One region of the Rhizobium sp. YJ-22 genome, then DNA from elsewhere that is predicted to be linked to it. Evidence: predicted binding sites of a transcription regulator. Region 1 holds the regulator's gene; each other region holds the start of a gene.
The links. The regulator PhoB, encoded in region 1, activates phosphate uptake and scavenging genes when phosphate is short. The targets are predictions, from matches to a motif close to TGTCATNNANCTGTCAT.
Positions count from the first base shown of each region.

Region 1 (3,273 bases):
AAGTCGATCTCCACCGATCCGGCCTACAAAGCCGAATGCCGCAAGGCGGCGGAGTGGCTGGTCGGGGAACTCTCCGCCATCGGTTTTACCGCCTCGGTGCGCGATACGCCCGGCCATCCGATGGTCGTCGCCCATCATGAAGGCGCGAGCGCGGATGCGCCGCATGTGCTGTTCTACGGCCATTACGACGTGCAGCCGGTCGATCCGATCGAGCTTTGGGAAAGCGATCCCTTCGAGCCGTCGCTGAAGGACGAAGAGGGCCGCAAGGTCATCACCGGCCGCGGCACCTCCGACGACAAGGGCCAGCTCCTGACCTTCGTCGAGGCCTGCCGCGCCTACAAGGACGTGCATGGGGCACTGCCCTGCCGCGTCACCATCCTGTTCGAGGGCGAGGAGGAATCCGGTTCGCCGTCGCTGAAACCCTTCCTCGAAGCCAATGCCGAGGAACTGAAGGCCGATTACGCGCTGGTCTGCGACACCGGCATGTGGGACCGCGAGACGCCGGCGATTTCCGCCAGCCTGCGCGGCCTCGTCGGCGAGGAAGTCGTGGTTCTCGCGGCCAAGCGCGACCTGCATTCGGGCATGTACGGGGGCGTCGCCGCCAACCCGATCCGCATCCTCGCAAACATCCTCGCCGGCCTGCATGACGAGACCGGCCGCGTGACGCTGCCCGGCTTCTACGACGGCGTCGCGGAGACCCCCGACGACGTCAAGGCGACCTGGCAGAAGCTTGCCGGCAACGACACCGATTTCCTCGGTGATGTCGGCCTGTCGCTGCCGTCCGGCGAGCGCGGCCGCTCGATCCTCGAACTGATCTGGGCGCGCCCGACCGCCGAGTTCAACGGCATCACCGGCGGCTATACCGGCGAAGGTTTTAAGACTGTGATTGCGGCCAAGGCCTCGGCCAAGGTATCCTTCCGCCTCGTCGGCCAGCAGGATCCGGAGGCGATCCGCGAGGCGTTCCGCGCCTATGTGCGCTCGAAAATCCCCGCCGATTGCAGCGTCGAGTTCCATCCCCATGGCGGCTCGCCGGCCATCCACTTGCCCTACGATTCCGCCGTGCTGGCCAAGGCCAAGGCGGCGCTGTCGAAGGAATGGCCGAAGCCGGCCGTCATCATCGGCATGGGCGGCTCGATCCCGATCGTCGGCGATTTCCAGACCATGCTCGGCATGGATTCGCTGCTGGTCGGCTTCGCCCAGAACGACGACCGCATTCATTCGCCCAACGAGAAATACGACCTGACGTCCTACCACAAGGGCATCCGCTCCTGGGTGCGGATTCTGGACGGGCTGAAGTAAGCATCGTCGCAAGGATTGCCGGCATGGCTTTCGGGCCTGCCGGCAATCCTGCTCCTTTCGGAAAAGTCCTTTAAAAACAAAAAGGCCGGGCAAGCCCGACCTTTCGCTCTCGTTTCGACGCCGTGCCAGTACATCCGTGGTCAGGGCGGAAACGATGATGTCTTCCACGCCGTTCTTCGCTCCAGGGCCCTTGCAAGCCCGCCTCCGAGCGGCTGTGTTAGGAGGATGGGCCTGAAAGGTTAGTTTCGGGTTAACCATCCTTCTCTGTATCCATAAGATGGCGCATTTTGCCGCGATTGCAAGGGTTTTCGCATTTATTGTGGAAAAAGCCCGAAATGCCGCAGAAAACGCTTGGGTTGAGTGGTTGATTCAACTCTCCATCGAATAGCCGGCGCCGCGAACGGTGCGAATCACGTCCTGCATGTTGGAGAAATTCAGCGCCTTGCGCAGGCGTCCGACATGCACGTCGACAGTGCGCTCGTCGACATAGATGTCATGGCCCCAGACGCCGTCGAGCAATTGCGAGCGCGAAAAGACGCGGCCGGGGGACTGCATCAGGAATTCCAGCAGGCGGAATTCGGTCGGACCAAGGCGCACTTCGCGGCTCTTGCGATGGACGCGGTGCGTTTCGCGGTCGAGTTCGATATCGCCGCAGCGCAGCACCGAGGAGAGCACTTCGGGCCGGGCGCGGCGCAGCATGGCTTTTACACGGGCGATCAGCTCGGGCGTGGAGAAGGGCTTGACGACGTAATCGTCGGCGCCGGTGGAAAGGCCGCGCACGCGTTCGCTTTCCTCGCCGCGCGCGGTCAGCATGATGATCGGCAGGCGCTCGGTCTCGGGGCGCATGCGCAGGCGGCGGCACAATTCGATGCCGGAAACGCCGGGCAGCATCCAGTCGAGGATGAGGAGATCGGGCGTGCGCTCCTGCAGGCGGATTTCGGCCTCGTCGCCGCGCAGGATGGTGTCGACCTCGAAGCCCTCGGCTTCGAGATTGTAGCGCAGCAGGATGCTGAGGGCTTCTTCGTCTTCGACGACGGCAATCTTGGGTAACATCGTTCGTCCGGCTTCTTTGCTGGATCAGGGGCAGGAACCGGCCGGGGCCGGCTCCTGCGTCCAGGACAAAAGGGGAGGCGCTTATTCGGTGACAGCGCCGACCGTGTTGGCGGTGTCGTCCTTCGGGCGCTCGCCCTCGGGCTGGGCGCCGGTCGTCATGTAATAGATGGTTTCGGCGATGTTGGTGGCGTGGTCGCCGATGCGCTCGATGTTCTTGGCGCAGAACAAGAGATGCGTGCAGCTGGTGATGTTGCGCGGGTCTTCCATCATGTAGGTCAGGAGCTCGCGGAACAGCGAGGTATACATCGCGTCGATTTCCTCGTCGCGCTCGCGGATCGACTGGGCCTTCTCGGCCGAGCGGTTGACATAGACGTCGAGCACTTCCTTGAGCTGCATCAGCGCCAGCTCGGAAAAATGTTCGAGGCCGCGCGCCAGCTTGCGGGTGACGCCCGAGCCCTGCACGGCGATGACCCGCTTGGCAGTGTTCTTGCCGAGATCGCCGACGCGTTCGAGATCGGCGGCGATGCGGATGGACCCCATGATTTCACGCAGGTCGCCGGCCATCGGCTGGCGGCGGGCGATCATGACGATGGCCTTGTCGCCGATCTCACGCTCGGCAGCGTCGAGGATGGCGTCCTCGGAGATGACCCGCTGGGCCAGCGCCGAGTCGGAATGCACCAGCGCGCGCACCGCGTCGCTGACCATCTGCTCGGCAAGGCCGCCCATTTCGGAGATGCGCCGCGCCAAAAACTTCAGTTCGGAGTCGTAGGCGGAATGGATATGGTTCGATGCCATGGAAATATCCTTTGAAAACCTTTGCGCGGCGATCAGCCGAAGCGGCCCATGATGTAATCCTGGGTGCGCTGGTCGTCAGGATTGGTGAACATCTTGTCGGTGTCGTTCTCTTCGACCAGATGGCCG
Region 1 covers NZ_JARRIR010000003.1:401,572-404,844, forward strand. The annotation lists gene P7F60_RS09885 (M20/M25/M40 family metallo-hydrolase) at 1-1,299, shown strand, start outside; gene phoB (phosphate regulon transcriptional regulator PhoB) at 1,669-2,352, opposite strand; gene phoU (phosphate signaling complex protein PhoU) at 2,434-3,147, opposite strand; gene pstB (phosphate ABC transporter ATP-binding protein PstB) at 3,180-3,273, opposite strand, start outside.

Region 2 (3,273 bases), on a different contig from region 1:
GATCAGCCTGGCTGTCGATGGCGTGGAACCGGGCGGTGGGAATGCCGCAATCGTTGATGAAGCGCTTTTCGGTCAGCCGGTCCTGCGCCACTTCCAAGGCGCGCGGCGGCGGATAGACGGGCACGCGGGCGGCCAGCCGCTCGGCGGCGGCGACGGGCACGTTTTCGAATTCATAGGTGACGACGTCGCAGGCGGCTGCGAGTTCGTCGAGGCCGGCGGGATCGTCATAAGCGGCGGCGATCTGGCGGTTGGCGAGCTGGGCGGCGGGGCAATCGGCCTGCGGCTCCAGGATGATGGTGCGGAAATTCAGCCGCGCGGCCGCCATGGCCAGCATGCGGCCAAGCTGGCCGCCGCCGATGATTCCGATCGTCTTGGTTGTCATCAAACTTCGTCCATGGGGTATTCGGCGACCGAGTCGGTCTGGCGCTGGCGCCAGTCGTCGAGGCGGCGGGCGAGATCGTCGTCCTGCAGCGCCAGCACGGCGGCGGCGAGCAGGGCGGCATTGACGGCGCCGGCCTTGCCGATCGCCAGGGTTCCGACCGGAATGCCGGCCGGCATCTGAACGATGGAGAGCAGGCTGTCCTTGCCCGACAGCACCCGCGACTGCACCGGCACGCCGAAGACCGGCAGCGGCGTCATGGCGGCTGCCATGCCCGGCAGGTGGGCAGCCCCGCCTGCACCGGCGATGATGATCTTGAAGCCTTCGTCGCGTGCCCCCTTGGCGAAGCGCATCAGCCGGTCGGGCGTGCGATGGGCGGAGATGATGCGCGCCTCATAGGCGATGTCGAGCGCTTCCAGCGTGTCGGCGGCATTCTTCATCGTCTCCCAGTCGGACTGGCTTCCCATGATGATGGCGACCGGGGGCGTATCTGCTGCTGTCACGAGGGGCCTCTCGAAAAAAAACCGTCAGGCGATGATGTCGGGGATGATCTGGTCCTCGAGCTTGCTCAGTTTGTCCTTGATCACCAGCTTCTTCTTTTTCATCCGCTGGATTCGCAAGGCTTCGCATCCAGTGGCGATCATCGCATTGATCGCGGCATCGTAGTCCTCATGCTCCTGGCGAAGCCGCGCCACCATCAGCCTGATGTCCGCTTGTTCCTGATCCGCCATCAAACAGTCCCCATTTCGTATCGGACCGCCACTGTCCGATTTGCCGATGCTTTTCGCAAGCTCCTATCATCAAATACCGGTAACGGGAAGTTATCCTTCTTCACGAATTTGCCGCGTAAGCGCCTTCATTTCGCCTTCGACAATGACGGAAGTTCATGTCACACTCCTGTCGTTAACCGGTGCCATCGGGGGCCGGAGAATAAAAGGAAGGACGTGACAAATGACCATTCAGGCTCATCTTGAATCGCTTCAGAAAAAGCATGGTGCGCTGGAGGAGCAACTGCACCTTGCCATGACATCTCCCTCCATCGACGACGGCGAAATCGCCGATCTGAAGCGTCGTAAGCTGCGGCTGAAGGATGAAATCGAGCGTTTGAGAGGCTCGACGCACTAAAGATTGCCTTCTTTCCTTTCATCCCATCTCATGAGGTTCGGTCAGACTGCTTGAAATCGCATTCGCGTACAGGGTCTGGCCGCACTTCGAGCGCAACCCAGGGACATGAAAAAGGTTGCGAGACATGATTGACCGGCGGCTGTAGTGCCGGTCGCGACAAGGGTTCTGGTCGTGGCGTCGGGGAGACCCTTACGACCAGAACTGGTCGAGCCAGAGGTTGAGCCGATCGAAGCCCGGCCTGTTGACCGAATAAATCCGCTTCGTCCCTTCCGCCGTCACCTGCACCAGGTTGCAATCCAACAACGCCTTCAGATGCTGCGACACCGCCGGGCGGCTGATCGGCAATCCCTTCGCCAGATCATTGACCGTGCGCGGCGCGCGACGCAATTCCTCCAGCAGGTGGCGCCGGTGAGGATCGGCTATCGCGGCAAAGGGATCGTAGGTCGACATGGGCGAAAGCTAGGATAAACTGACCCCACAGGCAAGCGGAATTGTGCAGTGCAGCGATTTTCGCGTTGCGGTGCCGATATCTCGCGACAAAAGGAGATTTCATGGTCGTCAGACGGGTCGTCGCCAATATCGCCGCCACGGATGTGCAGGCGGCGCAAGCCTTCTATGGCGAGTTGCTCGGCATGGAGATCGTCATGGATCACGGCTGGATCGTCACCTTCGCCGGAACGGGGCAGTCGATGCCGCAGCTCAGCATCGCCACGGAAGGCGGCTCGGGAACGCCGGTGCCGGATCTGTCGATCGAGGTCGATAATCTCGATGCCGTCGAGGAAGGGATGCGCGAGGCCGGCATCGCCTTCGAATACGGCCCGGCGGTCGAGCCTTGGGGCGTGCGTCGCTTTTTCGTGCGCGATCCCTTCGGGCGGCTGGTCAATATTCTCGGCCATCTCTAGGGCGTAGTCTGCTGCCTGTTGATTGCGTCGCCGCTCCGGTCTATCGGAGAAGACGAGATGCTGATGCGGCCCGCGCCTTAGGTGCGCCGCGCGCCAAAAACATGGATTTAAGACAATGACCGCACCCGAAGACCGTTGCCGCCTGGTTCTGATCGTCCCCGACATCGCCGATCCCGCCGAGAAGCGGCAGGTCGTTGCGGATGCCCTGCGCGGCGGCGACGTGGCGTCCGTCATCGTGCCGCAATACGGGCTCGACGACGCCACCTTCCAGAAGCACGCCGAGCTGGTCGTGCCGGTCGTCCAGGAAGCGGGTGCCGCAGCCCTGATCGCCGGCGACAGCCGCGTCGCCGGCCGCGCCAAGGCCGACGGCCTGCATGTCACCGGCACGCCGGAGGAGCTGGCCGAGGCCATCGACAAGCATGCGCCAAAGCTGATCGTCGGCGGCGGAAGGGCGGCGGATCGCCACAATGCGCTCGAAGTCGGCGAGGTCCGCCCGGATTACATCTTTTTCGGCAAGTTCGACGGCGACATCAAGCCGGAGGCGCATCCGAAGAATCTCGACCTCGCCGAATGGTGGGCCTCGATGATCGAGATTCCGTGCATCGTCATGGGCGGCACCGATCCTGCTTCGGCGCTGGCCGTGGCCGAGACCGGCGCGGAATTCGTGGCGCTACGGGCCGCCATCTTCGACGAGCCGGCTTCGGCGGCGCGCATCGTCGCGGAAGTGAATGCGCTGCTTGACGAAAAAGCGCCACGGTTTGGCGATTGAAGCTCTCCATGCACCGTTTGCCCCGCTTTTTCCTGTCCGTCGCCTGCGTCGTTTCCGGCGCGCCTATCGCTTATGCGCAGTCGCCCGAGACCGTGGTG
Region 2 covers NZ_JARRIR010000009.1:24,903-28,175, reverse strand. The annotation lists gene P7F60_RS20380 (5-(carboxyamino)imidazole ribonucleotide synthase) at 1-382, opposite strand, end outside; gene purE (5-(carboxyamino)imidazole ribonucleotide mutase) at 382-846, opposite strand; gene P7F60_RS20370 (DUF465 domain-containing protein) at 907-1,110, opposite strand; gene P7F60_RS20365 (DUF465 domain-containing protein) at 1,331-1,504, shown strand; gene P7F60_RS20360 (metalloregulator ArsR/SmtB family transcription factor) at 1,694-1,954, opposite strand; gene P7F60_RS20355 (VOC family protein) at 2,056-2,406, shown strand; gene P7F60_RS20350 (thiamine phosphate synthase) at 2,522-3,175, shown strand; gene P7F60_RS20345 (tetratricopeptide repeat protein) at 3,184-3,273, shown strand, end outside.
Region 2: a site for PhoB is predicted at 1,267-1,283, ahead of P7F60_RS20365 (DUF465 domain-containing protein). Genes of this name have one in related genera too.

Region 3 (3,273 bases), on a different contig from region 1:
TGCGTAACTTCGAGCGCGAGCTGATGAAGCTGGCCCGCAAGGCGGTGACGGAAATCATCAAGGGCAAGGCGATCTCGGTCGAGGTGACCGCCGCCAACATCCATGACTACCTGGGTGTGCCGCGCTTCCGCCACGGCGAAGCCGAGCGTGAGGATCAGGTCGGCGTGGTCACGGGTCTTGCCTGGACTGAAGTCGGCGGCGAATTGCTGACGATCGAAGGCGTCATGATGCCCGGCAAGGGCCGCATGACGGTGACCGGCAACCTGAAGGACGTGATGAAGGAATCGATCTCGGCGGCCGCGTCCTACGTCCGCTCGCGCGCGGTGGATTTCGGCATCGAGCCGCCGCGTTTCGACAAGAGCGACATCCACGTTCACGTTCCCGAAGGCGCGACCCCGAAGGACGGCCCGTCCGCCGGTGTCGCCATGGCCACCGCCATCGTCTCGATCATGACCGGCATCCCGATTTCCAAGGATGTGGCGATGACCGGTGAGATCACGTTGCGCGGTCGTGTTCTGCCGATCGGCGGCCTGAAGGAAAAGCTGCTCGCGGCCCTGCGCGGCGGCATCAAGAAGGTGCTGATTCCGGAAGAGAACGCCAAGGATTTGGCCGACATTCCGGACAATGTGAAGAACAGCCTGGAAATCGTGCCCGTGTCACGCATGGGCGAGGTGCTGCGTCATGCGCTGCTTCGCATGCCCGAGCCGATCGAATGGGATGGCGTGGTCGAGACGTCGGTCGTGACGTCGGTCGAAGGTGTCGACGACGGTCAGCTTATCGCCCATTGATCCCTGCCTCGCGCAGAGGTTTCAGGACAGGAAATCACGAAAGGCCGGCAATTGCCGGCCTTTCGCATGTTGAAAACCCGGATCAATGCGCCACTTTATCCACCTGAGATGCCCGGATGACGAGAATTCCGCGGCTTTTGCTTGTTTTTGACATTTTTGCCGGGCTTGTGCTTGGCCGTGTGGCGGGACTCCGAATCGTGCCGTCAAGGAAAGAGTTTGCAAAGGCGAGGTCTGGTGCATGGCGCCGGCCAAGCCGGATCGTTTCAAATCATGGAAAGGGTGGAAACATGAACAAGAGTGAACTGGTCGCTGCCGTTGCCGAAAAGTCCGGCCTGACGAAAACCGATGCTGCGTCCGCCATCGATGCCGTCTTCGAAGCGGTGGAAGCGGAGCTGAAGAAGGGCGGCGACGTGCGCCTGGCCGGCTTCGGCAATTTCTCGGTCAGCCACCGCGAGGCGTCGAAGGGCCGCAATCCCTCGACCGGCGCCGAGGTCGACATCCCCGCGCGCAACGTGCCCAAGTTCACCCCTGGCAAGGGCCTGAAGGATGCCGTCAATAGCTGACATGCGAAAATCAAAGACCTGAAGCGCAGGAGCGAATCTGAAAGATCGTGACGCGCTTTGGCACTCTCATAAGCCCGGCCCTGCCGGGCTTTTTGATGGGCGAGACCGTTCGGCCGTCATGCCGCTGTCATGTCGATGCCGCAAAAGCCCTCTCGTATCTTTTGACCGGAAACAGGGGGTTTCCTCATGACGATCCGATTTTCCCGCGTGGCCCTGACGACCGCTCTTTTGGCCTCGGCGGCAATTCCCGCGCAGGCCGAACAGGTTTTCAATCGTATTGCTGCCTTTGCCGTTGCAGACAACCTGCCCAAGGACGCCGACAAGGCGACCAGGACCTCGGCCGAAATCATCACTGCGACCGAAGACGGCATGGAACTCATCTATTCCGACAGCCCCTATGGCGCCATCGGTTTCGTCGACATCACCGATCCACATGCGCCTAAGCCGCTCGGCGCCCTGAAGATGGGTGGCGAGCCGACGTCGGTCGCCGTTGCCGGCGCCAAGGCGCTGGTCGCCGTCAACACCTCGGAAAGCAAGCAGAAGCCCTCCGGCAAGCTGTCGGTGGTCGACATCGCAACGAAGAAGGAAGAGGCGAGCTGTGACCTCGGCGGCCAGCCGGATTCGATCGCGCTCTCCCATGACAAGACCTTTGCCGCCATCGCCATCGAAAACGAGCGCGACGAAGAGCTGAACGACGGCAAGCTGCCGCAGATGCCGGCCGGCGATCTCGTCATCGTCGACCTCAAGGACGGCGTTGCCGATTGCGGCTCGATCCGGCATGTGGCCGTGACCGGCCTGGCAGAGATCGCGCCTGAGGATCCCGAGCCCGAATTCGTCGCCATCAACGACAAGGGCGAGATCGCGCTCACCCTTCAGGAAAACAATCATATCGTCATCATCGACGGCAAGACCGGCACGGTGAGAAGCCATTTCTCCGCTGGCACCGTCGACCTCCAGGGCATCGACAGCAAGTCGAACGGCGCGCTGAAGTTTACCGACAAGCAGGACGCCCGCAAGCGCGAACCCGATGCCGTCAAGTGGCTCGGCAATGACCGCCTCGTCGTCGCCAATGAAGGCGACTACGAGGGCGGCTCGCGCGGCTTCACCATTTTCGATACCACCGGCAAGATCCTCTACGAAGCCGGCAGCAGCTTCGAGCACGAAGTCGCCCGTCTCGGCCACTATCCGGAAAAGCGCTCCAAGGCCAAGGGCATCGAGCCGGAGGGTCTGGAAGCCGCGACCTTCGGCGGGCAGCCCTACTTTTTCGTTCTGGCCGAGCGCGCCTCGGTCGTCGGCGTCTTCAAGGATACGGGTGGCGCGCCGGAACTGATGCAGATCCTGCCGTCCGGCATTTCGCCGGAAGGCGCGGTCGCCATTCCCGGCCGCAGCCTGCTGGTCACTGCCAATGAGGCCGACCTGCGCGAAGACGGCGGCGCCGGCGCCCATGTGATGCTCTACGAATATGCCGAGGGCGAAAAAGCCTATCCGACGCTGCAATCGGCCATGGTCGACGATGCGCCGATCGGCTGGGGCGCCCTGTCCGGCCTCGTGGGCGATGCGGAGAAGGACGGCACGTTCTATGCCGTCTCCGATTCCTTCTATTCGATGCAGCCGACCATCTACACCATCGACGCCACGAAGAAGCCGGCGGAAATCACCAGGGCGCTGGTCGTCAAGCGCGAAGGACAGCCGGCCCAGAAGCTCGACCTCGAAGGCATCACGCTTGACGGCAAGGGCGGCTTCTGGCTGGCCTCCGAGGGCGATAGCGCCAAGCTGGTGCCGCATGCGCTCTACAATGTGAACGAAAAGGGCGAGATCAAGAAGGAGATCGCGCTGCCGGCAGAACTGCTGCAGGGCGAGACGCGCTTCGGCTTCGAAGGCATCACCAGCATCGGTTCGGGCGCAGAGCAGACACTGTGGAT
Region 3 covers NZ_JARRIR010000004.1:350,251-353,523, reverse strand. The annotation lists gene lon (endopeptidase La) at 1-788, shown strand, start outside; gene hupB (DNA-binding protein HupB) at 1,076-1,351, shown strand; gene P7F60_RS12285 (esterase-like activity of phytase family protein) at 1,538-3,273, shown strand, end outside.
Region 3: a site for PhoB is predicted at 1,466-1,482, ahead of P7F60_RS12285 (esterase-like activity of phytase family protein). Genes of this name have one in related genera too.